Regions from separate parts of the Thiofaba sp. EF100 genome, predicted to be linked through region 2. Evidence: predicted binding sites of a transcription regulator. Region 2 holds the regulator's gene; each other region holds the start of a gene.

Region 1 (9,888 bases), on a different contig from region 2:
GCCCGGCTGGGGCGCGCCCTGCGCGAGGTCGTGCTCGAGGAACAGTCCGGAGGCACGGACCTGCTGCTCCAGGCGAACCGGGTCGGTCAGGCGGGTGAGGGTGGGCAGGGCTTCCCGCAGTTGTTGGATGGCCTGGCGCTGGCTTGGGGACCATTCCGTGGATTCTCCGGCCTCTTGGAGCAGGTTCATCAGGCGGGGCAGGACCTCGCTGCCGGCGCCGCGGGGCAGGGCCTGGCGGAGGGCCTGCTCCAAGGCGTTCGTCTGGGCTGGCTGGTGCTGGAGGATGCGCAGCTGCGGCGGTGGCCCCGGCTGGGTGACCTGCAACTCCAGCCGGTCGCCTTCGGCCAGTGGCAAGGGGGCCTTGGTGCTGACCTCCAGACCGTTGATGTCCAGCCGGGTCATGCCAGCCCCCGTGGCCCCGAGGACGTGCGCCTGCAGGATCTCCCCCACCTTCCATGCATTGGCCAGGGGCTGGGCCTGCGTGGGGGTCGAGGCGCCCGTCAGGTTGAGGCGTGGCTGTGCGGTGCCGACGCCGAGCAGGTCAGGCATGATGGGTGACAAGGTTTTGACATCCTCGAGGGTGGGTGGTTAACTCGGCCCCTGCCAAGAATAGCCCATGGGAACATAGCACAGCGGGAGGATGGGGCATGCAGGCGAGCGAAGTGCTGGTGCTGGATGGTGATGGGGCGCGCGCGGCCGAGGTGGTCAAGTTGTTGCGCTTCGCCGGCGTGCCGGCGCGTACGGAGGCCATTGATGCGCCGGAACATTGGCGGGCCATCTTCTTTGCGGGGGCTCTGGCAGAGGAGCATGAGGTTTTCCTGGCCGGTCAAGCCGAGCGGAAGACGCCTCTCATCCTGCTCGAGACCGATAAGCCCGCGCGTACGGGGTTGCCTGCCTCCAGCCTGGTGGCGCGTCTGTCCTGGCCTTTCAGCCTGCCCGCATTGCAGGCGGTGCTGCGGCAGGCGGACGCGGTGCATCCGGCTGCCCTCCCGCCGGATTTCCGTCCCCTGGTGGGAGAAAGCCCGGCCATGCAGCGCATTCGCGGCATGGTGCGCAAGGTGGCGCCGAGTGAGGCGACGGTGCTGATCCTGGGCGAATCAGGCACCGGCAAGGAGGTGATCGCGCGCAATGTGCACCAGTTCTCTGCGCGGCGGGATAAGCCGTTCATCCCCCTGAACTGCGGCGCCATTCCCGCTGAGCTGCTGGAGTCCGAGCTGTTCGGGCATGAGAAGGGGGCCTTTACCGGGGCGCTCAGTTCGCGCCCCGGCCGTTTCGAGCTGGCGGAGGGCGGCACGCTGTTCCTCGATGAGATCGGCGACATGCCGATGCCCATGCAGGTGAAGCTGTTGCGCGTGCTGCAGGAGCGGACTTACGAACGCGTCGGCGGGCGCGAGACGCGCAAGGCCAATGTGCGCATCATCGCCGCGACCCACCGCGATCTGGAGGAACGTATCCGCCAAGGCGAATTCCGCGAGGACCTCTATTACCGCCTGAACGTCTTCCCCATCGAGACGGCCTCCCTGCGCGAGATGAGCGAGGACCTACCCCTGCTGGTCGAGGAGATGATCGGCCGGCTCGAGCGCGAGGGGCGGGGCAGCCTGAGTCTGACACCGGGCGCCATGGCGGTCCTGTCCCGCTACCCCTGGCCGGGCAATGTGCGCGAGTTGGCGAACCTGATCGAGCGCCTGAGCATCCTGTACCCAGACCAGCCGGTGGAGATTCACGACTTGCCGCCGCGTTACCTGGAGGGGATCGACCTTACGGAGCTTGCCTCGGCGGTGTCCCATGGCGCGGCCTCGGGGGGAGGGGCCTCTTCCACGGGGCTGGATGCAGGCGTGGATCCAGCGTCACAGGCGGCGCAACATGACACTCATGTTTCCTCCGCTCCTGCCGATACCCCACCCATGGTGATCAGGCCCGACGCATTCGACCTGCCGGAGGAGGGCCTGGATCTCAAGGCCTTGCTCGAGGGGCTGGAAGTGCGCCTGATCAACCAGGCGCTGGCGCGCAACGACGGGGTCGTGGCCCAGGCCGCGCGCATGCTCGGGGTACGCCGCACGACCCTGGTCGAGAAGATGCGCAAGTACGGCCTGGCGCGCGAATAAGAAAAAAACGGCACGCTTCCTGCTTGAGCCCCTCACGATGAAACAATGGGGACATCACACCATGCTCAACAATCTGACGATTCGGGGCCGCCTGAACCTGCTCGCGATGATCGTGATCGTCGGCAATTTGGCGATTGCCGCGACCATCTGGATCTACGTGGGGAAGTTCGCCTCGCATTTCGAGGCTTACAGCAAGCTCGGCGAACCGATCGAGCGCTATGCCCTGTTGGTCGATCGTGACCGCAATGACTACGGCCGCCTGGTCAAACACATCTTCCTCGGCGACGACTACGCCCAGACTTTCGCCCTCATGGAGGCTCGGGAACGCACGGCCATAGCGGCCTTCGACGAGCTCCAGAATCTGTTGGGCAAGATCAAGGGCCAAGGGGGCGCGGAGTATGCCAAGCTCGAGTCCTCGCTTGCGCAGGCCCGCATCGACACCCTGGCGTTCATGGCGGAAGGGAATCGCATCGTGACCCAGCTGGGCGCGTCGGATCGGAGCGAGGAACTGCTGCGCAGGAGCTGGCTTGAGTATGGCCATGTGACCAAGTCGCTCTATGCCAAGTCGGCCGAGAGCATGGGGCGTCTTGAGCGCGATGTCTCCAGCTACCTGGACAAGGTCTACGCCGATGCGGAGGCGAGCAAGTCCTTCCTGCGCACGGTGCAGATCGTCGCCACCGGCCTTGTGACCGTGATCGGCCAGCTCTTGTTCTTCCTCATCGCCCAGGGCATCAGGCACCCTGTGAACCTGCTGCGCGGTACCATTCGCGAAATCGAGCAGGATGGCGATCTGCGCCGCCGGGTGAAGTATGACCATGCGGACGAGCTGGGCACGGTGGCCCACTCGCTGAACGCAATGCTGGGCAAGTTCCAGGAAAGCATGGTGCGCGTATCCAGTTCCGCCAACGCCCTGCGCCAGTCCTCTCAGGAGGTCGAGCGCACAGCCGAGCAGGTGCTACGTTCCACCAACCAGCAGGAGGCGGAGATCAGCCAGGTGGCCGCTGCCATGCACGAGATGGCCGCCTCGATCCAGGAAGTGGCGCAGAACGCGCAGCATGCCGCACAGAACACCAGCACGGCCGAGACCCAGGCGATGAATGGCCGCCAGGTGGTGAGCCAGAGCGCGGAGTCGATCCAGACCCTGGCCGGCGAAATCGAGCAGGCCGCGCAGGTGATCCGCCAGCTCGAGCAGGATGGCAACCGCATCGGTATGGTGGTGGACGTGATCCGCGGTATCGCCGAGCAGACCAACCTGCTGGCCCTGAATGCCGCGATCGAGGCCGCCCGCGCCGGCGAGCAGGGTCGAGGGTTCGCGGTGGTGGCGGACGAGGTGCGCAACCTCGCCAGCAAGACCCAGGCCTCCACCCAGGAGATCCAGCAGATGATCGAGTCCCTGCAGCTGCGTACCGGCGAGGCCGCGGAGGTCATGCAGGCCGGGCAGGCACGGGCGCGGGAGAGCGTGGAGCAGGCCCAGCAGGCCGGCGAGGCGCTGGTCGCCATCACCGAGGCCATCGAGCGCATCAATGACATGACCACCCAGATCGCCCATGCCACGGAGCAGCAGAGCGAGGTGGCGGAGGAAATCTCGCGCAGCGTGACCAACATCTCCGGCCTGGCCCACGGTGCGACCCAAGAGGTGCAGAGCACCGTGCGTGGCAGTGAGGAGCTCGCACGCCTGGCCGAGTCGTTGCAAGGCCTGGTTCGGCAGTTCCGCGTCTGACGCGGGGCGATCTCTCCCAAGGCGGCTTCGGCCGCCTTCTTTGTTTTTGGGCATGGCTCGCAGCGCTCATCGGGACCGATGAACTTGGCCCGTTTCATGCTTGAAGTTGTCTGAACAAGCATGCCGGAGTGTCCCATGAGCGACATGAACATCGACCAGGTTTTAAGCCAGATGCGCGCCATGCGCGCGCAGGCCGCGAACAACCTGCAGCTGGGAAGTGCCGAGGCTGCGCGTGTCGCCGGAGGGGATGACTTCGGCTCCCTCCTGCGACGGGCGGTTGACGGCGTGAATGGCATGCAGGCCGCCTCCAGTCAGCTGAAGGCCCGTTTCGAAGCCGGTGACCGCGACGTGGATTTGACGCAGGTCATGATCGCTGATCAGAAGGCCAGCCTGGGCTTCACCGCCGTGACCCAGGTGCGCAACAAGTTGGTCACGGCTTATCAGGACATCATGAATATGCCTGTGTGATGGGAGGATGGGTGCGAATGTTGAGTGAACACAGTTTGCTGGGGGAGTCTGGCCCCCTGAAGCATCCTTTGGGAGGGCACCCTCATGATGGATACGCGCATTGATCATGTGCTGCATCAAATGCGTACCCTGCAATCGCAGGTCACGGCGGGCCCCGGGGCTGAACACGCCCCGGTGGCGCGCGCGCAGGGGGACTTTTCCGCGCTGCTGCGTGCGGCAATCGATGGCGTGAATGCCCTCGATGAGAAGGCGGACGATCTTGCGGATCGTTTTGAGATAGGCGATCGCGATGTGGATTTGACGCAGGTCATGATCGCCGATCAAAAGGCCAGTCTGGCCTTCACGGCCGTGACCCAGGTCCGCAACAAGCTGGTCACGGCCTATCAGGACATCATGAACATGCCGGTCTGAGGCAGGTTGAAGCGGAGCACTGACCATGGCCGAACAGGCACAAACAGCGAATCATTCCATGCTGGCGGAAACCGCTCCCGCAGAGGTGAAGGGAGGAGCTCGTCCGGCCTGGCTTGAGCAGGTCGAGGCCGTCACGCAGTCGAAGAGCTTCCGCCAGCTGGGGGCGCTGATCGGTCTTGCGGCCCTGATCAGTTTCGGGCTGGGCTTTTTCCTGTGGTCGGGTAAGGACGGCGGCATGCAGCCGCTGTACGGCAGCATGGCCCCGCAGGACGCCGCCCAAGTGGCTGATGCGCTGCGTACCACGGGGATTCCGTTCGAGATCGACCGGACAACCGGCCAGATCATGGTGCCCGCCGAGCGCCTGCACGAGATCCGGCTGCAATTGGCCGGCCAAGGGCTGCCAGGCGGGGCACCGATCGGGTTCGACGCCCTGCACAAGGAGCAGAGCCTTGGGGTCAGCCAGTTCATGGAGACCGCGCGCTACCAGAACGCACTGGAGAATGAGCTGGCGGCGACCATCGCTTCCCTCAATCCGGTACAGACGGCCCGCGTGCACCTGGCCATGCCGAAACAGTCAGTGTTCGTGCGCGACCGCATGCCTGCGACCGCCTCGGTGGTGGTCAAACTCTATCCCGGGCGCACGCTGGAGCCGGCGCAGGTCCAGTCCATCGTCAATCTGGTGGCGGCCAGCGTGCCGAACATGAAGGCCGAGGATGTGACCGTGGTGGACCAGACCGGCCGCCTGTTGAGCGAGGACATCGCCAGCAGCGGTGTGGCGCTCAACGGCCGGCAGTTCGAGTACCGCCGCCGCATGGAGCAGAGCTATGTGGCCCGGGTCGAGCAGCTGCTGCAGCCGCTGCTCGGTGCCGGGCGCGTGCGGGCGCAGGTCAATGCCGAGCTCGACTTTTCCGAGCGCGAGGGTACCAGCGAACGCTACGGCCCGGGTGAGGGCAAGGTGCGCAGCGAGCAGCTGAGCGATCAGATGAACACGGTGGGCAGTGGCAATGCCCTCGGTGGCGTGCCCGGGGCGCTGACCAACCAGCCGCCAGGTGGTGGTGCGACCACGCCGCCGGGGGGCAACGGCATTGGCCCGCAGCCCCTGCTCAATCCGCAGCAGTACATGCAGATGCTGCAGATGCCGGCGCAGAGCAACAAGAGTCAGACCCGCAATTTCGAGCTCGACCGCGACATCCAGCACACGAAGATGGCCCCGGGGGAGGTCAAGCGCTTGACCGTGGCCGTGGTCCTGGACGATCGTGTGGTCGTGGGGGAGAACGGCACGACTGAGCGCAAGCCCCTGTCCGACGAGGAACTGGCGAAGTTCACCCAGCTGGTGAAAGAGGCTGTCGGCTTCGATGAGCAGCGCGGTGACCGCGTGACCGTCAGCAATGTGTCGTTCACCGGCGAGGAGTTGGTGGCGGAGGCCCCGCTCTACACCCAGCCCTGGGTGTGGGATGTCGCCAAGCAGCTGCTCCTTGGCCTGGCTGCGCTGATCGTCTTCCTCGTGGTGGCGCGTCCCCTGCTGCGCGCCCTACTGGGCGAGAAGAAGCGCGAGGAGCCCGAGCTTGGCGAAATGGCCGCCTTGCCGCCCGCCGGAGAGCAGCTGGCCCTGCCGGGCATGGTCACCGGCGAGGTGCCTGCCGAGGAGGCCGCTGCCAAGGCACTGGCTGAGGTGGCCGAGGAAGAGGAGGGCCTGCTGGCCATGCTTCCGGGCGCCGAGGGTTACATGCAGAAGATCGAGCACCTGCGCAAGCTGGTCGAGCGCGACCCGCGCCTGGTGGCAACCGTGATCAAACAGTGGACGCGTGAAGATGAGCGATAACATCACGACCGGTCCCGGGGGCGAGGGCGCCCCGGCCCCCGATCCCCTCGTCGGGCTCAAGGGGGCCGAGAAGGTGGCGATCCTGCTGATGGTGTTGGGCGAACAGGCAGCCTCCAGCATCTTCCGCGAGCTGGACCCGGTCGAAGTGCAGAAGATCGGCAAGGCCATGGCCGTCATCCCCAACATCACCCGGCCGCAGATCGAGGCCGTGGTGGATCGGTTCATCGCCGACATGGAGGGGCAGACGGGCCTTGCGCTCGGTGCCTCGGACTACATCCGCAAGGTGCTGATCGGGGCGCTGGGCGAGGATCGTGCGGAGAGCCTGATGGACCGTATCCTGATGGGCGGCACCGGCGGCAAGACGCTGGAATCGCTGAAGTGGATGGATGCGCGCTCGATCGCCGAGATCATCCGCTACGAGCATCCGCAGATCATCGCCACCGTGCTCTCCCACCTGGAAGGCGAGCAGGCGGCCGAGGTGCTGTCCATGCTGCCGGAGAACACCCGCGGCGACATCATCATGCGCGTGGCCACGCTCGATTCCATCCCTCCGCAGGCCTTGATCGAACTCGATGACATCATGGAGATGCAGGCCACCGGCGAGCTGGGCGGCAAGTCGTCCAAGGTGGGCGGCGTGCGCGTGGCGGCCAGCATCCTCAACAACATCGAGAGCAGCATCGAGACCCGGATCATGGAGGAGATCAAGAGTGTCGACTTGGAGGTGGGCACCCAGATCGAGGACCTCATGTTCGTGTTCGCCAACCTCATCGACGTGGACGACCGCAGCATCCAGACCCTGTTGCGCGAGCTGCCGACCGACAAGCTGCTGTTGGCCCTCAAGGCCTCCGATCAGGACCTGCGCGACAAGTTCTTCAAGAACATGTCCAAGCGTGCGGCGGAGATGATGCGCGACGATCTCGACGCCATGGGGCCGGTGAAGCTCTCCGAGGTCGAGGCAGCGCAGAAGGAGATCCTGCAGATCGCCCGCCGCATGGCCGACGAAGGCAAGATCAACCTCGGCGGTGGCGAGGAGATGGTGTGATGGTGTGGTCTGAGTCCAGGGCGGTGGCGGCATGAGTCTGACCCAGGCCACGGGCAAGGCCCCGCGTCTGCTGGATGTGGCTGGCCGGTCGGTGACCCCCTGGCGGCCGCCCTCCATGGACGCGCCGGCCGAGGCCGGCGAGCAAGCTGCCCCGCCGGCCGAGGGGGTCACGGTCGAGGAGGTGATGACGCCGCCGCCCGCCCTGCCCACGGCCGAGGAGATCGAGGCCATCCAGCGGGAGGCCTGGGAGGAAGGCTATCGCGCCGGCCACGCGGAGGGGTTGGCGGCCGGGCAGGCGGAGATTGAGGCGCGGGCGGCCCGTTGGCAGGAACTGGTGGACAGCCTGACCCAGCCGCTGGAGGCGACGGAGGGCGAACTCGAGACCGCCCTGATCGAACTGGCGCTGGCGCTGGCCAAGCAGCTGGTTCGGCGGGAGCTGAAGACCCAGCCGGATGAGATCATCCCAGTCGTGCGTGAGGCGCTTGGCACCCTGCCCGCGACGGCGCGCGAGGTCGTCGTCCATCTCCATCCGGAGGATGCCGCCCTGGTCCGTGCCACCATCCACTCCCCCGGCTCGTTCTGGCGCATCGAGGAGGATGGCGCCATCGCCCGCGGCGGCTGCGTGGTCGTCACGCCCACCTCGCGGGTGGATGCCACGCTGGACCGGCGCATCGCCCAACTCGTGGCCAGCGTGCTGGGCGAGGAGGCCCGAGGCCCCCTCCAGCAAGGCGTGGATGACGGCAGTGGCGGAGACGTGGGGGCATGAAGCATGACCTTGCCATGCGCCTGGCGGAACGCTTGCGCGAACGGGCCGCCCATCTCCCGGGGCCGCCCCGCCCCGTGGTCGAGGGAGTGCTGACGCGCATGGTCGGCCTGACCCTGGAGGCCGAGGGTTGCCATGCCCCGGTGGGGGAACAGTGCAGGATCGTAAGCCCCGGGGGGCAGGAGCTGATGGCCGAGGTGGTCGGCTTTGCCGGCGACCGTCTCTACCTGATGCCGACCGAGGGCACGCAGGGCCTAGCTCCTCAGTCGCGCGTCATCCCCACCGGCCGCAGCATGGGGGTGCGGGTAGGTCTAGGCCTGCTCGGCCGCGTGCTGGATGGCTCCGGCCAGCCCCTGGATGGCAAGGGCCCCTTGCCACCCGGCGATCCGGTGCCCCTGACCGGTCGCCCCATCAATCCGCTGCGCCGTGCGCCGGTACGCGAACCGCTGGACGTGGGGGTACGGGCGATCAACGCCCTGCTCACCGTGGGGCGCGGCCAGCGCATGGGCCTGTTCGCCGGCTCCGGCGTGGGCAAGAGCGTGCTCTTGGGCATGATGACGCGCTACACCCGGGCGGATGTGATCGTGGTGGGGCTCATCGGCGAGCGGGGCCGTGAGGTCAAGGAGTTCGTGCAGGAGATCCTCGGCCCCGAGGGCCTGGCCCGTGCGGTGGTGGTCGCCGCCCCGGCGGATGCCTCGCCCTTGATGCGCCTGCATGGCTCCTGGCTTGCGCATAGCATTGCCGAATACTTCCGCGACCAGGGGCTGAACGTGCTGCTGCTGGTGGACTCCCTCACCCGCTTTGCCCAGGCACAGCGCGAGATCGGCCTCGCCATCGGTGAGCCGCCGGCCACCAAGGGCTATCCGCCGTCGGTGTTCTACCGCCTGCCGCAGCTGGTGGAGCGGGCGGGTAACGGCGAGGAAGGTGGCGGCTCGATCACCGCCTTTTACACCGTGCTGACCGAGGGCGACGACCCACAGGACCCGATCGCCGATGCCGCGCGCGCCATCCTCGACGGCCACATCCTGCTCTCGCGCGAGATCGCCGAGACCGGGCGCTACCCCGCGATCGACGTCGAGGCCTCGGTCAGCCGGGTGATGCCGGCCATCGTCCCGCACGAACAGCGTGATGCCGCCCTGCGCTTCCGCCAGCTGGCCGCCACCTACACCCAGAACCGCGACCTGATCAGCGTGGGGGCCTACCGGCGCGGCACGGACAGCCGCATCGATGCCGCGGTCGAGATGCACCCCCGGCTTGAGGACTTCCTGCGCCAGGATCTGCGCCACGGCAGCACCATGGCGGAGAGCCTCGAGGCACTGTTCAGCCTGTTTCAGCAATGACCTGGGTGGCATGACAGCGAAGGGGTAGGGGGCTATGCTTGACAAGAAAAGGAGGGCGACATGACGCAGCAGCAACGCCAGCAACGCCTTGAGCGCCTGACCGACTTCGCCCGCCAGGAGGAGGACAAGGCTGCGCGTCGCATGACCGAGGCACGCGCCCGTCTGGATGAGCAGCAGCAGCGCCTCAACCTGCTTGAGGAGTACCAGCGCGAATACG
Region 2 (9,888 bases):
AAACGCGGCGCGACCACACGCTTGAGCGGGTCGACCGCCATCATTTCCATCCCGGCGAGCTGCTCGGTGGATTTCATCAGGCCGATCTCGGCGGTGATGGCCGAGCCGGCGCGGCCCGCGAACAGCAGGGCGGTGATGACCGGCCCGAGCTCGCGCACGAGGCTTAGCGCCACCACCACGCCGAGCGACTCCGCCGAGCCGAAGGTGGTGAGGATGTTGTAGCCCTGCAGCCCCAGCACCAGGCCGACGAACAAGCCGGAGACCAGGATGATCTGCATGGACAGCACGCCGATGGCGAACAGCTGGTCGACCACCAGGCGCGGGCGCAGCAGCCCCGCCGGCAGGGCCGGCAGCAGGGCAAGCAAAAACAGATGCAGGCGACCGAGCCGCGCCAGGGCATCCTGTGCGCGCCGGCCCAGCAGGGCGAATCCACGGATCATGCGACCCTCCCCCGAACCAGGAAATCTTCCTCCAGTGGCGGGGCCGGGTACTGGAACGGCACCGGGCCGTCCGGCAACCCCTGCATGAACTGGCGTACCCAGGGGGATTCGCTCGCATGCACCTGCGCCGGGCTGCCCGAGGCCACCACCTTGCCGTCCGCCAGCACGTAGACCTGGTCGGCGATCGAGGTGGCCTCGGCCACGTCGTGCGAGACGAGGATACTGGTCAGGCCGAGGGCGTCATTCAAACTGCGGATCAGCCGCACCAGCACACCGAGGGTGATCGGGTCCTGGCCGGTGAAGGGCTCGTCGTACATCACAAGACAGGGGTCCATGGCAATCGCCCGCGCCAGGGCCACCCGGCGCGCCATGCCGCCGGACAGCTCGGCGGGCATCAGATCACGCGCACCACGCAGCCCCACCGCATTGAGCTTCATCAGCACCAGATCGCGGATCATCGACTCCGGCAGACGGGTGTGCTCGCGCAGCGGGAAAGCGACGTTCTCGAACACCGACAGATCGGTCAAGAGTGCACCATGCTGGAAGAGCATGCCCATGCGCTTGCGCAGCTCGAACAGCTCGGCGTGGCGCAGCTTGTGCACGTTGACCCCGTCCACCCAGACCTCGCCGGCATCCGGGCGCAGCTGGCCGCCGATCAGCTTGAGCAGGGTGGTCTTGCCGGTGCCGCTCGGCCCCATGATGGCCGCCACGCTGCCACGCGGGATCGTCAGGCTCAGGTCATCGAAGATCACCTTGGAGCCACGCCGGAAGGTGAGGTTGCGGACCTCGATCAGATTATCGCTGCCCATGCTCACTGCCATCCCAAGAGGTCGCGCAGGGTGCGCAGCCCCTGCAGCGATTCGAGCGCCGTGCCGGCATCGCGCAGCAAAATAACGCCATCGCGCGGCCCCAGCACCTCCATGACCCTGCGCGCGGCGCGCAGGTCGACGCGCGAGGACTCGAGCACGACCAGCGGGGCACGGCCAGGCTCCAACGCCTCGACGAAGTCGTGGGCCACCGGCGGCAGGCCCTCCATCGCGGCTTGCGCCCATACCGGGGCGAAACGCCCGGCGAGCGCGATGATCTCGGGCGGGCACCCCTCCCCGGCCAGGGTGGCGCCCAGGCGCGGGCCCAGGGCCTTCAGGCGCGCCTCGAGGTCCGGCACCCGCCGGGCGGGCAGTTCGGGATAGAGGCGAAAGCCCTCACGTGTATCCTTCACCCAGCCGGCAAGCTCCTCCAGGGAGGGCGCAAGCCACGCCTCCGCCGCAAGGCCGAGGGCATCGAATTCGTTGGCGTAGAAGGTCAGCCGCCAGTCTTCCGGCAGATCTTCGGGATAGAACCCGCCCTGCCAGGCGGCATGGCGCCAGTCAAAACCCCCAAGCCGGATCATGCCGAGGGTTCCAGTTCGCGCAGCAGACGGAAGCCGAGGTTGAGATCGAACTCGCCCAGCTCACGGAACCAGCGCGCGGCGCTGCGGCACATGCCGGGCGCATCGAACCACGAGCCGCCGCGCACCACGCGCAGACGGGTGGTGCTACCGGTCCAGGCCTCGTGCGCCAGGCGCGGCACACCGCTGTAGGCCTCGCGCCAGTGATCAAGCACGAACTCCTGCATATTGCCGTGCATCTCATGCAGACCCCAGGCGTTCGCCGGCAGGCTGCCGACCGGCACCGGACGTCTGGGGCCACAGAGGTAGAACCCACGGGTGCAATGCAGCCCGCCGGCGCAGTTGACCTCGCTGCGGTGGATCTTGTCGCCGAAGGCAAACGCCGTGGTGGTGTCCGCCCGCGCGGCGTACTCCCATTCGGCCTCGGTCGGCAGGCGATAGCGCTGGCCGGTCCGCTGCGACAGCCACTCGGCATAGGCCTGGGCATCCTGGAAGCTGACATTGAAGGCCGGCAGATCTGGATCGGTCCAGCTGTAGCGGCGCGGACGAGGGTGGCCGGTTTCCTGGTAGAAACGCGCGTACTCCCCGATCGTCACGGCATGGCGCATGAGGGCGAAGTCGTGCAGCACGGTGACCTTGTGCTGCGGCCCTTCCCACGCCTGGCGGGCGTACTCCTCGGGGGGCGCCCCCATGAAGAAGTAACCGGACGGTACGAGGGCAAGCAGCGGCCCCTCGAACCCCTCGACCCGGTCGCGAAAGCTGACCTCGAGCCCAAGGCGCGCGGCAGCCTCGCGCTGCCGCGCACGCGCCGCATCCCAGCCGAGCTCGCTGGCGCGGGCAGCTTCGGGTTCGAATGTTGGTACGTCCACTTCTTCCATGGGGAGCATTGTATCAATACCTGCCTTCAGGTCATGCCCTCGGCTTCGGTATACTTTTGTTCCTGACTCCCTCAACCCAAGACACCCACCCCATGCATCCCGACCGCCTGCTCGGCCTGGCCCGCGCCGTGCTCGACACCGAGGCCGCCGCCCTCGTCCGCCTGACCGCGCGGCTGGATCAGGCCTTCGTGCGCGCCTGCGAGCTGATGCTCGCCTGCCAAGGTCGGGTGGTCGTCACCGGCATGGGCAAGTCGGGGCACATCGGCGGCAAGATCGCCGCCACCCTGGCCAGCACCGGCTCCCCCGCGTTCTTCGTCCACCCAGGCGAGGCCAGCCATGGCGATCTGGGCATGATCACCCGCCAGGACGTGGTGCTGGCCCTGTCCAACTCCGGCGAGACCCCGGAGATCCTCGCCATCCTGCCGATCATCAAGCGCCTGGGGGTGCCGCTGATCGCCCTGACCGGCCGCCCGCAGTCCACCCTGGCGCGCGAGGCCGAGGTGCACATCGATGTCGGAGTCGACAAGGAGGCCTGTCCGCTCGGCCTCGCCCCCACCGCCAGCACCACCGCCGCCCTCGCCATGGGCGATGCCCTGGCGGTGGCCCTGCTGGAGACGCGCGGCTTCACCGCGGAGGACTTCGCCCTCTCCCATCCGGGGGGCGCCCTGGGCCGCCGCCTGCTTTTGCACGTGCGCGACATCATGCACAGCGGCGAGCGTCTGCCCAAGGTCTCCCTGGGTGCCCCCTTGCGCGATGCGCTGGTCGAGATCACCCACAAGGGGCTCGGCATCACCGCCGTGGTGGGTGCGGATGGGCGGCTTGCCGGGGTGTTCACCGATGGCGACCTGCGCCGCGCCCTGGATCATGCCGACATCGACCTGCGCGGCGCACGCATCGATGAGCTCTACACCCCGGGCGGCAAGACCTGCCCGGCGGGGATATTGGCAGCCGAGGCCCTCGGCCTGATGGAGCGGCACAAGATCAACGCCCTGATCGTGGTCGACGAGGACCGCCGGCCGGTGGGTGCGCTCAACATGCACGACCTGTTGCGCGCCGGGGTGGCCTGATGCAGGACATCCTCGCCCGCGCCCGCAAGATTCGCCTGGCCCTGTTCGACGTGGACGGGGTGCTCACCGACGGTCGCCTGATCTTCAATGCCGACGGCGAGGAGATCAAGGCCTTCCACTCCCGCGACGGACACGGCCTCAAGCTGTTGATGGAGGCGGGGATCGAGGTCGGCGTCATCACCGCGCGAAGCTCGCCCGCGGTCGCGCACCGGATGCACAACCTTGGCATCCCGCACGTCTTCCAGGGCCAGCACGACAAACGCGCCACCTATCTTGCCCTGATCGAGCGCCTGGACCTTGCGCACGAACAGGTCGCCTACATGGGCGACGATGTGATCGACCTGCCGGTCTTAAGCCGGGTCGGCCTCGCCACCACCGTGCAGGACGCCCCCGGCATCGTGAAACGTCACTGCCACTGGATTGCCGAGCATGGCGGCGGCCAGGGCGCAGTACGTGACCTGTGCGATCTGATCCTCGAGGCCCAGGGCAGGCTGGATGCCCTGCTGGCGCGCTACCTGGCATGAGATTCCGGCAAGAGGCACTGTTCTGGAGCCTGCTTGGCGGGGCCGCCTTACTGGCCGTCCTGGCCAACGGCGCCCTGCAGCGCCCCTTGCCCACAGCCACACCGCGCCTGCATGGCGCTGACCACAGCTTCACCCAGCCACACGCCTGGCTGTTCGACCGTGAGGGGCGCATCGCCTACGAGGCCCTCGGCACCCACCTGGAACACCGGGCGGAGAGCGGTGCCTACCTGCTGAGCGAGGCCGAACTGCTCGTCCACCCCGGGGAGGGCGAGCAGGGGATGTGGCATCTCCGCGCCGAGCAGGCCCGCCTCGACGACGACCGCAGGCACGCGTGGCTCGAGGGAGCCGTGACCTTCGACCGCGAGCAGGTCCCACCCGCCGATGCCCTGCGGCTGCAAGCGCGCGACGTGGCCCTCGACCTCGTCGCGCGCACCGCCGCAAGTCAACAACCCATGACGGCGGAAGGTTTGCACTGGCAAAGCCAGGCAGCGGCCTTTTCCGCCGATTTCACTCAACAACTGCTCCTGCAGGAAGGCCGCGTGCATGATCGCCATGAACCGCCCCGTCGTTAAGATCCTCCTCGCCACCCTGCTCCTCGCCCCGCTGTGGCTCACGCCCCAGGCCCACGCGGCCTCCGCCGACCGCAAGCTGCCGCTTTCGATCGAGGCCGACCGCAAGCACACCGACTACAAGGGCGGCGAGGCCACCTACGAGGGGCGTGTCATCATCACCCAGGGCCAGCTCACGCTGACGGCTGACAAGGCCACCATCCACCTGCGCGACGGCCAGTTCGACCGCGCCATCCTCGAAGGGCGTCCCGTGATCTACCAGGACCGCGACGATGCGGGCCAGCCCATCCGCGGCGAAGCCCGGAGGATGGATTACCAGGCCCTCGACGAGATCATCACCCTGAGCGGCCAGGCGCGGATCGAGCGGGCCGGCGACACCCTCGCCAGCGAGCGCATCGTCTACCACCTCAAGAACGAAGTGGTGGACGCCGGTGCCGGCGGCAGCGACCGCGTGCGCATGACCCTGCAGCCGCGCAGTGCCGGCGAGGGCAAGAAACCGTGAGCACTCCCGGCCACACCCTCCGCGCCGAGGGGCTGAACAAGCGCTACGGCGCGCGCACCGTGGTGCACGCCATGACGCTCGAGGTACGCACCGGCGAGATCGTCGGCCTGCTGGGACCGAACGGCGCGGGCAAGACCACCAGCTTCTACATGATCACCGGCCTGGTGAAGCCGGATGGCGGGAAGATCCTGCTCGACGACCAGGATATTTCCTCCCTGCCAATGCACACCCGCGCCCGCCTCGGCGTCGGCTACCTGCCGCAAGAGCCCTCCGTCTTCCGCAAGCTCTCCGTGGAGGACAACCTCCTCGCCGTGCTCGAACTGCGAGCGGATCTACGCCGCGCCTCGGATCGGCAGACGATCTGCAACCAACTGCTCGAAGAGCTGCACATCAGCCACGTGCGCCACAGCCTCGGCCTGAGCCTGTCCGGCGGCGAACGGCGGCGGGTCGAGATCGCCCGTGCCCTGGCCGCCGAGCCGCGTTTCCTGCTGCTCGACGAGCCCTTCGCCGGGGTGGACCCGATCAGCGTGCTGGACATCCAGCGCCTGATCCGCCACCTCGCCGAACGCGGCATCGGCGTGCTGATCACCGATCACAACGTGCGCGAGACCCTGCGCATCTGCAGCCACGCCACCATCATGCATGCCGGGGGGGTGCTGGCCGAGGGCACGCCGGAGGCCATCCTCGCCGACCCGCGCGTGCGCGAGGTCTACCTTGGCGAACAGTTCAGCCTGTGAGCATGACGCTCAGACTGCATACCCCGCCAACGCTTCGCGCTAGAATGACGCCATGATGACCATCCCATTGATGCAGGCATGAAGGCCGGACTCGAGCTCAGACAGGGGCTATCGCTTGCGATGACCCCCCAGCTGCAGCAGTCCATCCGGCTACTCCAGCTCTCCAGCCTCGAACTGCAGACCGAGATCCAGCAGGCCATCGAGGCCAACCCCATGCTGGAGATCGAAGACGAGAGCGGCGAGGAGACCGAGCCGGCTGCCATCGAAGCCCATGAGGCCCTGCCCACCACCCGCCTGGACGAGGCAGACACCACCCTCGACCTCGAGGCCCCGCGCCAGGAAATGCCCGAGGAGCTGCCCCTCGACAGCCGCTGGGATGACATCTTCGAAGCCGACGGCAGCACCAGCTACAGCAAGGGCAGCGCGGAGGACGAGGAGCGCGACTTCCTCAGCTACACCAGCAGCGGGCAGGAAAGCCTGCACGACCACCTGCTCTCGCAGATGCTGCTCACCCCCCTCTCACCGCGCGACCAACAGATTGCCACCGCCATCATCGAATCCGTGGACGAGGACGGCTTCCTCGAGCAGCCCCTGGAGAGCATCGTCGAGGGCCTGCGTCGGGACCTGCCGGATGTCGAGCTGGACGAGGCGCAGGCCATGCTCCACCTCGTCCAGCAGTTCGACCCGCCCGGCGTCGCGGCGCGCGACCTCGGCGAATGCCTCGCGATCCAGCTGCGACAGGTCGAGGCCCCCACCCCGGCCCACAGCGATGCCGCGCGCCTGCTCGAACACCTCGACCTTTTGGCTAGCCGCGACTACGTCCGCCTGCAGCGCCTGCTGAAGATCGACGCCGAGGCCCTCAAGGCGGCCCTGCAGGTCTTGCAGGGACTCAACCCACGCCCCGGCGCCGAACTGCGCAGTCAGGACGTCGAATACGTGATCCCGGACGTGATCGTGCGCCGCATCCAAGGGCAGTGGCGGGTCGAACTCAACCCCGAGGTCACCCCCAAACTTCGCATCAACAACCTGTACGCCGGCCTCATCCAGCGCGGCCGCCGCGGTGAGGACATGAACTACATGCGCAACGCCCTGCAGGAGGCGCGCTGGTTCATCAAGAGCGTGCAGAGCCGCAATGAAACGCTGCTCGCGGTGGCCGAGGCCATCGTGCGCCGCCAGCAGGATTTCTTCGAGCACGGCGAGGCCGCCATGCGCCCCCTGGTGCTGCGCGAGATCGCCGAGGAGTTGGGACTGCACGAGTCGACCATCTCCCGCGTCACCACCAACAAGTACATGCACACCCCGCGCGGCGTGGTGGAGTTCAAGCACTTCTTCTCCAGCCACGTGGGCACCGCGGATGGCGGAGAGGCCTCCTCCACCGCCATCCGCGCCCGGATCAAGCAGCTGGTGGCGGAGGAACCGGCCAACAAGCCGCTGAGCGACAGTCGTCTCACCCAGCTGCTGGAGGCCGAAGGCATCAACGTCGCCCGTCGGACCGTCGCCAAATACCGCGAGTCCCTCGGCATCCCCCCCTCCAACGAGCGCAAGCGTCTCTGCTGATGAAGACCCTGACCATTGCCGACATCCTCACCCCCGAGCGGGTCAAGCTCGACCAGGAATGCTCGAGCAAGAAGCGCGCGCTTGAGCTCGTCAGCCAGATCGTCGCCGGCGCCCAGGAAGGGCTCGAAGCGTGGGCCATCTTCGATACCCTGCTGGCCCGCGAACGGCTCGGCAGCACCGGCGTCGGCCGCGGCATCGCCATCCCGCACGGCAAACTGCCCGCCCTCAAGGCCCCGGTGGGCGCCTTCATGCGCCTTGAGAACGGGATCGACTTCGATAGCCCGGATGGCGTCCCGGTGAGCCTGATCTTCGCCATCCTCGTCCCCGAAGGCGGGGAAGAGGCCCACCTGGCCATCCTCGGCCAGCTCGCCCGCCGCTTCAGTGACCCCGAATTCTGCACCGCCATCCGCCAGGCGCAGAACAGCGAGATTGCCTTCAGCCTGCTGACCCGCAAAGTAGCCAGCGTGGAGGACGCTTCCGGCAGTGGCACGCAGCAAGAACATGAGCACGGACCCCCCTGACCCTGCCCCGGAGTCGGCCTCAGCCGCAGGCATCCTCAGCCTGCATGGCGTCTTTCTCGCCCTGCGGGTGCCGCCCCCTGGGGACACGCCCCGATGCGTTGGGCCTTCCTCGTTGTTTCCCCCGGCATCCATGCCGGAAGCCCTTTCGGGGTATGGCCATCGAGAACCCGACGCATCAGGGGCATCCGCCACCTCCCTCGGCGTGCTGATCTTAGGCTCAGCGGGCATCGGCAAGAGCGAACTCGCCCTCGACCTGATCAGCCGCGGCCACGCCCTGGTCGCGGATGACGCCCCCATCTTCCTCCCCGCAGCCGATGGCCGCTGGCTGGGCCGCTGCCCCTTTCCCCTGCAGGACTTCCTCGAGGTGCGCGGGCTCGGCATCCTCAACGTCCGGCGCCTGTTTGGCGAACAGGCCGTCTGCGCTGAGCATCCGCTCGACCTCATCATCCGGCTGGAGGACGCGCCATCCCGCCCTGAAGATCGCCTCGCAGGGGCCTGGCGCGACTACCGCCTGGGCGATGCCACCCTCCCCGAGCTTCCTCTGACGGTACGCGGTGGTCGCAACCTCGCCCTGCTGGTGGAGACGGCGGCCCGTCTACAGGCATGCGGCACCGGGGACGGCATCGGCTATAATGCCGCGCACGAACTCTCCCGCCGCCTCGGAAAACACCTCGGCAAGGAACCTTTGTGAAGCTGGTCATCGTCAGCGGCCTCTCCGGCTCGGGCAAGACCATCGCCCTGCACACCCTCGAGGATGCCGGCTACTACTGTGTCGACAACCTCCCCCTCGCCCTGCTGCCGGCCTTCGTCGACACTGCCCTGCTGCAACCCCTCAGTCTGGATCCGGAGCAGGCGATGGCCCCCCAGGAGCGCGCCGCCATCGGCATCGACGTCCGCGGCGGGGTCAGCGAACTGCGCCACCTGCACCAGCAGTTGGCGCGGCTGCGCGAAGGGCACCCGGAACTGAAGATCCAACTGCTGTTCCTGCACGCCGAGCACAAGGTGTTGCTGCGCCGCTTCAGCGAAACCCGGCGCCTGCACCCGCTGGGGCGCGAAGGCCTGCCGCTGGACGAAGCCTTACTGGCGGAAGCGGAACTGCTCGCCCCGCTGCGCGAGGCGGCCGACCTGATCATCGACACCTCACGCAGCAACATCCACCAGTTGCGCGCCCTGCTGCGCGCCCGCCTGCTGGAGCAGGAGCAGCGCGGGCTTTCACTCCTGCTGCAATCCTTCGGCTTCAAGCACGGCGCCCCCACCGATAGCGACTTCATCTTCGACATGCGCTGCCTGCCCAACCCCCACTGGGACCCTCGCCTGCGCCCATTGACCGGGCGCGATGCCGAGGTGGCCGCCTTCCTCGGTGATCTGCCCGAAGTCCATGCCATGCTCGATCAGCTCGAGCAGACCCTGCTGGCCTGGCTGCCCATGTTCGAGCGCGAGCAGCGGCAGTTCCTGTGCGTCTCGCTCGGCTGCACCGGCGGCCAGCACCGTTCGGTGTTCATGGTGGAACGTCTGGCCGAACGCCTGCGCAAACACTATCCTTCCCTCGCCATCCGGCACCGCGAATTGAGTTGACCCATGAGCCAAAGGCCGACCCCGAACGGGCTTCCGACAGGGACATCGGAAGGGACCGAGCAAAGAAAACGCGCTGGCGTGCTGATCATCGCCCACAACCATCTCGGCCAGCAGCTGCTCGAGACCGCCAC
Region 3 (9,888 bases), on a different contig from region 2:
GCCAGCCGCCCAAGTCCGCCACGCTCAGGTCGGGCGGGCAGAGGCTGAGGGCGAGGCTGGTGGTCTTGACGCGGATGGCGGTTGGGCGGTGTTCGAATGGGGCGCTCTGGCCGCAGAGGGCGGCCGCGATTGCCTCGGCTTGGCGCTTGATGGGCTCGATGTAGAAATAGCTTCGTCCATCCACTTCAGCGCAGTCGCCGACGGCGAAGACGTGCGGGTCGCTGCTGCGCATGTCCGCCGGGTCGGCGAGGATGCCGCGGTTCACAGCGAGACCTGCCTTCTTCGCCAGTTCGATGTTGGGCACGAGGCCCATGGCGGAGATCACGAGGTCGGTTTCGAGTGTTCCGCCATGGGTGAGGGTAGCGCGGTAACGGTCGCCCTCCCGATCCAGGCTGGCGAGGCTGACGCCGGGGCGGAAGTCGACGCCTTGCGGCTGGAGCGCGGCCAGCAGGCGGCTGGCGATGGGCTGGGGCGCGAGGCGGCCGAGCAGTTGGTCGCCGAGGTCGAGCAGGGTGACTTGATGCCCGCCTGCGTGCAGGTCCTCGGCGAACTCCACGCCGATCAGGCCCGCGCCGATGAGGGTGACGTGCATGGGGCGCAGGTTGAGCTTCTCCCGCATGCGGCGGTAGCTCACGAGGTCGTTGACCCGCAGGATGTCGTCGGCGGCGTCGCCCTCGAACGCGCGGCGGCGCTGGTTGGCGCCTAGGGCGAGCACAAGCTGGCCGTACTTCACGTTGCCCTTGGCGGTCAGCAGGCGCCTGTCAGCGGGCTTGATGCCCATGACGCGGGTGTTGGCCTGCAGGGTGATGCCGAGTGCTTCGGCCTTGTTGGGGCCGGATTGCTCGACCAGGTCGTCCGCGCTGCGGCCTTGACGGATGGCCATGGACAGGGCGGGCTTGGGGTAGATGCAGCCGTCGTCGGCGGTGATGAGGGTGATAGGGCGGTCGGGATCGCGTTCGCGCAGCCGCTCGGCGACCGTCCAGCCGGCGATGCCGCTGCCGATGATGACCACGGCATCCTCCCCGCCCACCTGGCCGCGTGCCCGGCGCGGGCGGGGCTTCGGTCCGCTTGCGGCGCGCTGGGCGGCGTATTCCTCCAAGGTGATGAAGTCCGCCTTGGTGACGCCGCACAGGGGACAGGACCAGTCCTCAGGGATGTCCTCGAAGCGGGTGCCGGGGGCGAGCCCGCTGTCCGGGTCGCCCGTGGTCTCGTCGTAGATCCAGCCGCAGGTCTTGCAGATCCAGCGTGGGGTGGTCATGGCGGTGATTCCAGGCTAGTTGGGAGAAAACCGTCATTGCGATCGGAACAAGGCAATCCAGGCGGCGTATGGATCGCCACGTTGCTTCGCTCCTAACGTGAGGCTGGTGCAAGCCCGCGATGACGAAGTTGTAGGTCGGGTTCAGGCCGTTGCCATGGCATCCAGCTCCTTGCGCAGGTGCTTGATGGCCGGGGTGACGATGGCGACGAAGTAGGCCTCGCGCAGCTTGCGCTGGGCCGGGGCGTCGATCAGGTAGCCGTTGGCGCCGGTGTGCTGCATGGCGGAGTTGGCCGCGCGCAGGGACAGTTCGGAGCCGAGGAGGCGGGCTTCCAGCACGCTGCGCATGAACTCGGGCTCGGGGTTGAACACGTCGTCGCACAGTCCGGCAATGGCCTCCCGGGCGTCCTCGAGTTCCTCGCGCAGTTCGTCTGGGCGGTCGTCTAGGTAGCAGTTGACATGGCCGAGCTTGGGTTCAACGTCCTCGCACAGCTTGATGCAACCTTCGATCAGCCCGGTCGCCATGCCAGTCTGCAGCAGCACGAAGCCGGCCTTCATCTTCTTCAGGTAGGGCAGGATCGGGTCGCCGAGGACGTGGATCTTGGGGACGAACACGTCCTTGAGGTGCAGTGAGTAGGTGCCGGTGCCTTCCATGCCGGTGAATTTCACCAGCTGCTTCATGGTCAGGCCTTCCCAGTCGGTGTTGACCAGCGCCATCACGTCGCGGGCGTTCTTGCCCTTCACCTTGAAGATGGAGCCGAACCAGTGGCCCGGGCCGAGGTTGGACACCCACGGCAGGGTGCCGTTGACGATGAAGCCGTCGTCGATCTCCTCAGCCGAGAGCAACAGCTCCTCGATGCCGGCCATGTACTTCATCGGGTTGGAGAGCGCTGTGCCGCCGAGCGCCTCGCCGCTGGCCAGGAGCGGCAGGACATGCTTCTTGAGGAAGGCATTGTCGGACATCTCGATGTACCAGCTCACCACGTCCTGAGCCCACATCATGAAGCCGGTGGACATGCACTCTTGCGAGACGATATCCATGACCTTGAGGGCAGTCTGCAGGTCGTGGGTGTCGCGACCGTTCTGCGAGGCAAGGTGTTGGCGGAAGGCCCCGGCCTCGCCAAGGGCGCGCAGCACGTCGGCCGGATAGTGGCCTTGGTCGATCTTCACGGTCAGGGGGGCGAGCTTGTCCCGCACGATGTCCCGGATGTGGTTGAACAGCAGTTCACCTTCAAGGGGCGCGGACGGGGCTTCGTTCAGGGTTGGTGTCACGGCGGTCATGGCGATCTCCTGATGATTTGTGTGCCCTCCCTGCGCGTGCACGGGAGGGCGGGGGAGGTCAGAGCAGGGCGCAGTCGAGGGCGACCGGGCGCATCATGGTGTTGGCGACTGGGGACCACTTCTTGGCGTGCTGTAGCAGGGCGTCCAGTTCGTCCTTGCTGATCGGGTCGAGGGTGGCGACGTCGAACTTGACGCGGATGGCGGTGAAGCCGAGTGGCTTGTTCTCGTCCAGGTCGCCTGTGCCCCAGACGGCGGTAACGTTGATGTCGCCCTCGATCAGCAGTTCCAGTTTGGTCAGCTTGATGCCACGTGCGGTGGCGTTGGCATGCACGCCCACGGCCAGGCAGGCGCCGAGGGCAGCGAGCAAGGCCTCGGACGGGCTCGGCGCGGTGTCCTCGCCGAGCAGGTGCGGCGGCTCGTCCACCACCACCGGGGCCAGGTCGCGGATGTAGGTCAGGTTGCGGAACTGGCCCTCGCACACGGTCTTGGCCTTCAGGGTGATGACAGCGTTCGGATTGGCCTTGCCCTTCTCCCCGAGCGCGGCGAGGCCGCTCTTGTCGATCTCGCGCAGGGCTTGGCGGATGCAGGAGGGGGCGATGGGTTCTTCGAATACGGTGCTCATGGTGTTCTCCGGGATGGACGGTTGCGTTTTGCGTTCGCAGTCCTGGAGGTGCACGGCCCGTGCCATGTTCTGGAAATCGCTGTTCTGGCGCGGTTTTGGCGGGATTTGTTGTCGTTGTCGAAGGGATGGCCGGGCGGATTGTCAGGCCATGGGCCGACATTGTCCGAATGTCGATGGACAATGTCCGCGCGGGTGCGGGGTGGAGAGGCACAAAGGCCGTCGTGATGCCCTTTTCGTGGTTGGCAGGGTTCTTGTTTAAGGACCTTCAGGCGCCGATTCGCCTGATCCAACAATCCGGAGACCCACGCTATGATGAGCAAACAAGACCTGACCGCCCTGATCCTGGACAAGAAGGAGGCCCTGGGCCTGAGCTGGGAGGCCATCGCACAGGGCATCGGCCTGTCGCCGGTGTTCACCACCTCGGCCTGCCTGGGCATGAACAGCCTCAAGGAGGCGTACGCGCAGAAGCTGGTGACCGTGCTGGAGCTGCCGGCCGAGGCTAAGGCCGCGATCATGGCTTGCCCGACCAAGACCTGGGAGAAGGCGGTGCCCACCGACCCGCTGATCTACCGCCTGTACGAGATCGTTGGTGTGTACGGCCCGACCATGAAGGCGCTGATCCATGAGAAGTTCGGCGACGGCATCATGAGCGCGATCGACTTCTCTATGCACATTGACAAGGAGGAGCATCCCGCAGGCGACCGCGTGGTGGTGACCATGAACGGCAAGTTCCTGCCGTATAAGGCTTGGTAAGTCCTCTGCACCTCTTCCTCGAACGAAGAGGGTACGAGCCGGCTCAGGCCGTCAGGCCATGCAGCCCACGCAGCTTCTCGATCAGCCCGCCGATGTCCGCGGTGGGCTTGCCTTCTGTGCTCGGTCCGATCGGGTCGACGGCCTTCTCATCCCCCAGTAGGGCGCGCAGGCTGTTGGCCACGGCGTGACCGAGAACCTCACCGTCGTAGCCGCCCTCCAGGGTGAACACCACCCGTCCACCGCAGTGTCTGTCGGCGAACGCGACCAGCCGGCGGCTCAGGGCGTCGAAGCCCTTCAGGGTCATGTTCTGGCGGGAGAGTGGGTCGCGCCAGTGGCCATCAAAGCCGGCGGAGACCAGCAGCATGTCCGGCTTGAAGCGTGCCATGACCGGTTCGAAGACCTGGTCGTAGAGCGCCAGCAGCCCCGCATCGTCGACATAGGGTGGTACCGGGGCGTTGACGATGGTGCCGCGCGCCGGACCCTCGCCCATCTCGTCGATGCGACCGCTGTGGGCGGGGAACAGGTTGCTCTGGTGCAGATCCAGGAACAGGACGTCCGGATCGTGGCCGACGACCGCCTGCGTACCGTTGCCATGGTGGATGTCGAAATCGAGGATGGCGATGCGCTTGAGGCCCTGCGCCTGCAGGGCCCGGGTCGCGAGCGCGATGTTGCTGACGAAGCAGAAGCCCATGGCCCGGCTCGGCTCCGCATGGTGGCCGGGCGGGCGCACCAGGGCGAAGCCGCTGTCCAACTCGCGCCGGGCGACCGCGCCGCACAGGTCGATCAGCCCGCCGACCGCGTGGCGGGCTGCCTCCCAGGTCGCGTGGTTGACGTAGTTGTCCTGCGCGCCGAAGTTGAAATAGCCCGGCTCGCCTTCGCTCGCGACGCGCACTTCCATCAGGTAGCCCTCCGTATGGCCGCGCTGCAGTTCCTCCTCGCTGGCAGGGCGGACCGGCTGGGCGACCAGGCGGTCGAGCAGGCCATCTTTCTCGATACGCTCGAGGATGGCTCGCAGCCGGTAGGCCCCTTCCCTGTGCCCCGGCCAGTCGTGCTCCAGGAACAGCTTGTGCGTCACCACGCCCACGCGCCGGTCGCGGCCTGCCCGCACGGCGGGCAGCCCCGAAAGGCCGAGGCCCAGGGCGAGGGAATGATGGAAAAAGCGGCGACGCTCGGCAGGCGTGTTCATGGAAGATGTCTCTGCGTCTTTCTGAGGAGCAACATAGCGTAAGGTCGTTTGGCAATAACCTGCCGTGCAGTCAGTTTTCCGTGTCCAACGCCGGCAGGTTCCGCTAGAATCCAAGGCAAATCAATTCCATGCGAGAGAGCGCCATGCGCCAGCAAAACTATTGTGGCTACGACGAGGACATGTGGGGTGGCTTCACCGAGATTGGCCGCATCATCCGCGACGCCAAAGTATTCGGTCTGATCCCTGAGGACGAGCAGTGCAAGAACTGGCCACGCCACAAGTTTGAACAGCTGTGGGAGCAGGTCACCAACGAATGGGACAAGTACGGCGCCATGGTGAGCAATCTGCCCGCGGATCTTCGGGGCAAGCATGAGGCCATCCATGCCGCCGCCCTGGAAAAGGCCAAGGCCATGGGCTGGACCCCGGAGCAGTGGTTGACGGCCAGCGACTTCGACGGCTGGGTCAAGGAGGAAGACCTGGAGGAGCTGATGCCGCCGGAATGGCTGCAGCGGCTGGATCGGCATCGCTGATCGCTTGCACATCCCTGACCGCAAGCAGGCCGGCTCCAACGCCGGCTTTCTTGTGGGCGCAGCCTTGAGCGAAAAAATAAAGCCGGCCATGGCCGGCTTTGTCGTCTGGGGCGCCTGGCGCCTTACTTGGTCAGCGAGGCAAACAGCTGTGGCAGCTTCTCCGGCAGGCGCTGGACGTTGTCGATCACGGTGAAGTGCTTGTCGCCGAAGATGCGCGACACATAAGCATCCGCGTGGGGGTCGAGGGTGATGCAGTAGGTCATCACGCCATCGCGCTTGAGCTCCTCCACCGCGTTCTTGGTATCGAAACGCAGGTGCTGCGGATCGTCCACGTCCACGTCGGCCGGCTCGCCGTCGGTGATGACGAGCATCAGCTTCTTTTGTGCCTGCTGCTTGGCCAGGTGGCGCCCCGCGTGGCGCAGGGCAGCACCCATACGGGTGGAGAGTTGGCCGGTCATGCCTGCAAGCCGCGACTGGGCATTGTCGTCCCAGGGTTCAAAGAAGTCTTTGAAGCGGTAGTACTGCACGTCGTGGCGGCTGTCGGAGGCGAAGCCGTGCACCGCGAAGCGGTCGCCGATGCCGTCGATTGCCCAGGCGAGCAGGGTGGTCGCCTCCTTGGTCAGCTGCAGCACCGTCTTCTCGGTGCCGCGCACGTAGTCGTTGGTCGACTGCGACAGGTCCATCAGCACCATGACCGCCACGTCGCGTACCTTCTGGATGCGACGCAGGTGGACGCGCTCGTCCGGGGTGATGCCCATACGATAATCCACCATCGAGCGCACGGCCGCGTCGAGGTCCAGATCGTCCCCTTCCGCCTGCTTGCGCTCGATCACAAGGCCCCTGGGCTGGAGCATGTCGATGATGTGGCGCAGGCGGGCGGCGACACCCTTGTGCTCGCGCAGGATGCGGTCGATTTCGTCGCGGTCGCCACGCGGCAGGCGGCGCTCGTACACGGTGGTCCAGTCGGGGCGGTGGACCTGCACCTGGTAGTCCCACTCGTGGTAGTGGAACGGGCCGAGCACGGGCTCCTTGCCCTCCATCTGGTTGTAGCTGATGCCCTGATCCTCGTAGGGGTACAGCTCGGTGGAGAGGACGAGGATCTCGCCGTCCTCATCCATGTCGCCGGTCATCTCCGAGTCGATGGCATCGACGAACTCCATCACGTTGACGTGGCGGCGTTTGGCACGCTGGCTGGCCGGGGTGTAGTCCTTGCCTTCGCCTTCCCAGTCGAGCTCGGCGAATTCCCAGATGAAGCGGTTGTCGTCGCGGTAGAGCACCGGCAGGCCCGCCATGGTGGCCGACGAGATGCGCGCCGGGATCCGCTGACTGACCTGGCCGCAGTAGGTGACGCCGAGATCCCAGGCGAGCTGGTTATCCTGCGGGCGCTTGGCCATCTCCTCATGGAAGCGGGTGATCCACTGCCGCCGCAGGTCGTTGCCTGGATCGTAGTCCGGGTCGAGCAGGCCGCGCGAGAGGCAGAGCAGGTCATGGATGAGTTCATCCATGTGCGGCGGGCAGCCGTTCGGGTCCAGCTTCGGGTGGAGGGACAGCCAGAGCTGGCGCAGGCCGGGGAACTGCCGGATGGCGAGTTCCTCGACGCGTGCATCCTCGAACACCGATACCACTAGGCGCTGGATTTGGTTGAGGCCGTCGGCCTGGATGGCGGCGGTGGTGTAATAGACGTGCGCGGCGGCGTGCGCGGCGGCGGCGCGGTAGACCTCCATGCCGGCGATGCCGTCATGATCGTCGTAGGCATCGGGCACGAAGATGGCGCCCTTCTCGATGTAGGGCTTGTAGCCTTCCTTCGATTCATAGTCGCCGGAGGTCGGGCGCAGGTAGAACTCGCGGTTCCAGAAGGCGCGCAGGTACATCTGCAGTTTGCGCTGCGCGTCGATGAACAGGATGCCGCGCCGCTCCCGCTGCAGCACGCTCATGGCGTCCGAGGATTCGAGCGAGAAGTAGGCGATCTGGCCTTTGAAGTCGCGCTTGTAGGTCTCCGCACCGTACATCACCCAGCGGCGCAGGCCACCCAGGGTGAGCTTGGTGAGCAGCTCATCGATGTGGTCGAGCATGGGGCGCAGGCCACGGGGGGCCAGCGCCACCATGCGCTCGATCAGGCTCAGATAGCCCTTGTAGACGGCGATGTCGCCAAGACGGCGGGCCGCGGTCGGCAGGCTGGCGAACAGCAGGGCGAGCACGGCACCGGAGGTCTGCGAGGACAGCTTGAGTACGGTGTAGACCGACTCGCCGACGGCATCCTCGCCGATCTCGCGCACCACCTCGGGCATCTCCTCGAGGAAGGAGATGATCACGTCGTCGCCCTTGCCCATGTTGCACAGGGCGGTCACGCCATCCAGGTAGGTCTTCAGGCCCTGGGGCGACATCACGCGCTGCGCTTCCGCGTAGCTTCCTTCCAGCGCATCGCGCAGGACGTGCGATTTTTGCGCGCAGGGCAAGCCTGCGATGAATTCGTTGAGGTCGATGGACATGGTCGCATCCTCCGGCAGTGGCTCCCTCCCCCTCGCAGGGGGAGGGCTGGGGAGAGGGTGATGCGGGGTTTGACCGCGACAGATGTGTCACGGCTTGCCCCCTCACCCCAGCCCTCTCCCGCGAGGGGAGAGGGAGTGATGAACCTCAGTTGAAGAAGGTGTGGATGGTCGCGTCCAGCGTGTCGCGGATGTCGGCGTCGTCGGTGATCGGGCTGACCATCGCCATGCGGCAGGCGGTGCGCGGCTCGACGCCTTTGGCGATCATCTTGCCGGCGTACACGCACAGGCGGGTGGAGATGCCTTCGTCCAGGCCGTGGCCCTTCAGGTTGCGCGCGCGCTGGGCGATCTGCACCAACTTCTCGGCCGTGGCGGCATCCACGCCGGCCTCTTTGGCGATGACCTTGGCCTCCACCTCGGCCCCCGGGTAGTCGAAGTCCAGGCCGGCAAAACGCTGCTTGGTCGACTGCTTCAGATCCTTCATCAGGTTCTGGTAGCCGGGGTTGTAGGAGATCACCAGCTGGAAGTCCGGGTGGGCCTCGATCAGCTCGCCCTTCTTGTCCAGCGGCAGGGTGCGGCGGTGGTCGGTCAGCGGGTGGATGACCACGGTGGTGTCCTGGCGGGCCTCGACGATCTCATCCAGGTAGCAGATGGCGCCCAGGCGCGCGGCGATGGTCAGGGGGCCGTCCTGCCAGCGGGTGCCGTCCTTGTCGAGCAGCCAGCGGCCGACCAGGTCGGCGGCGGTCATGTCTTCGTTACAGGCCACGGTGATCAGCGGCTTGCCCAGGCGGAAGGCCATGTGCTCGACGAAACGAGACTTGCCGCAGCCGGTCGGGCCCTTGAGCATGACCGGCAGACGGTTCTCGTAGGCGGCCTCGTAGAGCGCGATCTCGTCGGCCTGCGGCTCGTAGTACGGCTCTTTGGTCACGCGGTATTGGGCGAGCGGATCAAGCATGGTCGTCTCCTCCTGCAAGGGATGCTTAAGTGTCATTCACATCATCGACGTCGACGGTGGTCGGCGTTGGGATGCGATGTCGATTGCGGTCGTCCGCAGTCGGCATCACACCTGAAAAAAAGCCCCGGCCAGAGGACTGTCCGGGGCATCGGGCTGCCCTCCTGGAGGAGGGCGCATCACCAAGGGACAGTTACTTGGTGTTGCCGCGGTAGATCACCATGGACGCGCCCTGGGACTGCTTGAAGTTGTCATAGCCGATCAGGCGGACATGGTTGCCCGGGTTGGCTTCATGGCAGGCCTTGGCCTCGGCCAGGATGCGGTCGACGTCGGTCTCGCCGAACATCGGCAGCTTCCACATGTACCAGTAGTTGGCCATGGCGTGCTCGGGCTCGGTGTGCTCGATCGCCGGGTTCCAACCCTTGGAGACGATGTACTCGACCTGCTTGCGGATGTCCGCATCGCTCATGGCCGGCAGGTAGGAGAAGGTCTCGAACTTGCGGCTGGCCGGATCAGACAGACGGCTCTTGTAATCTTGAACTTGGCTCATTTTGTCACCTCAGTGTTCAGGTTCATGAGGGCGGGCCACGGGCCCGCCCGGGCCATTACTTGTGGGCTACGTCCAGCTTGTCGACGGTATCGAACTCGAAGCGGATCTCTTTCCAGGTTTCGAGTGCGATGGCCAGCTCCGGAGAGTGCTTGGCCGCTTCGCGCAGGACGTTGCCGCCGTCTTTCTCCAGCTGCACGCCTTCGTTGCGTGCCTTGACGCAGGCCTCGAGGGCGACGCGGTTGGCACAGGCGCCGGCCGCGTTGCCCCACGGGT

What was found. The regulator sigma-54, encoded in region 2, starts transcription at its own class of promoters, with help from an activator protein. The targets are predictions, from matches to a motif close to TGGCANGNTNCNTGCTT.
Region 1: a site for sigma-54 is predicted at 3,911-3,927, ahead of fliE (flagellar hook-basal body complex protein FliE). Genes of this name have one in related genera too.
Region 3: a site for sigma-54 is predicted at 3,399-3,415, ahead of cynS (cyanase). Genes of this name have one in related genera too.

The regions. Positions count from the first base shown of each region.
Region 1 covers NZ_JBAJEY010000003.1:122,870-132,757, reverse strand. Annotated here, with positions in the region: gene V6D91_RS07385 (flagellar hook-length control protein FliK) at 1-561, opposite strand, end outside; gene V6D91_RS07380 (sigma-54-dependent Fis family transcriptional regulator) at 648-2,105, shown strand; gene V6D91_RS07375 (methyl-accepting chemotaxis protein) at 2,167-3,825, shown strand; gene fliE (flagellar hook-basal body complex protein FliE) at 3,961-4,293, shown strand; gene fliE (flagellar hook-basal body complex protein FliE) at 4,378-4,704, shown strand; gene fliF (flagellar basal-body MS-ring/collar protein FliF) at 4,763-6,526, shown strand; gene fliG (flagellar motor switch protein FliG) at 6,516-7,568, shown strand; gene V6D91_RS07350 (flagellar assembly protein FliH) at 7,600-8,334, shown strand; gene fliI (flagellar protein export ATPase FliI) at 8,349-9,671, shown strand; gene fliJ (flagellar export protein FliJ) at 9,732-9,888, shown strand, end outside.
Region 2 covers NZ_JBAJEY010000001.1:582,606-592,493, forward strand. Annotated here, with positions in the region: gene mlaE (lipid asymmetry maintenance ABC transporter permease subunit MlaE) at 1-440, opposite strand, end outside; gene V6D91_RS02835 (ABC transporter ATP-binding protein) at 437-1,249, opposite strand; gene V6D91_RS02840 (hypothetical protein) at 1,252-1,830, opposite strand; gene V6D91_RS02845 (formylglycine-generating enzyme family protein) at 1,827-2,705, opposite strand; gene V6D91_RS02850 (KpsF/GutQ family sugar-phosphate isomerase) at 2,798-3,772, shown strand; gene V6D91_RS02855 (HAD-IIIA family hydrolase) at 3,769-4,296, shown strand; gene lptC (LPS export ABC transporter periplasmic protein LptC) at 4,293-4,868, shown strand; gene lptA (lipopolysaccharide transport periplasmic protein LptA) at 4,849-5,367, shown strand; gene lptB (LPS export ABC transporter ATP-binding protein) at 5,364-6,104, shown strand; gene V6D91_RS02875 (RNA polymerase factor sigma-54) at 6,183-7,661, shown strand; gene V6D91_RS02880 (PTS sugar transporter subunit IIA) at 7,661-8,182, shown strand; gene V6D91_RS02885 (HPr kinase/phosphorylase) at 8,313-8,873, shown strand; gene rapZ (RNase adapter RapZ) at 8,870-9,757, shown strand; gene V6D91_RS02895 (PTS fructose transporter subunit IIA) at 9,836-9,888, shown strand, end outside.
Region 3 covers NZ_JBAJEY010000004.1:191,228-201,115, forward strand. Annotated here, with positions in the region: gene V6D91_RS08805 (FAD-dependent oxidoreductase) at 1-1,258, opposite strand, end outside; gene V6D91_RS08810 (acyl-CoA dehydrogenase family protein) at 1,400-2,536, opposite strand; gene V6D91_RS08815 (OsmC family protein) at 2,595-3,158, opposite strand; gene cynS (cyanase) at 3,468-3,911, shown strand; gene V6D91_RS08825 (histone deacetylase) at 3,955-5,097, opposite strand; gene V6D91_RS08830 (hypothetical protein) at 5,241-5,627, shown strand; gene V6D91_RS08835 (VWA domain-containing protein) at 5,750-8,116, opposite strand; gene V6D91_RS08840 (CbbQ/NirQ/NorQ/GpvN family protein) at 8,262-9,068, opposite strand; gene V6D91_RS08845 (ribulose bisphosphate carboxylase small subunit) at 9,259-9,615, opposite strand; gene V6D91_RS08850 (form I ribulose bisphosphate carboxylase large subunit) at 9,671-9,888, opposite strand, start outside.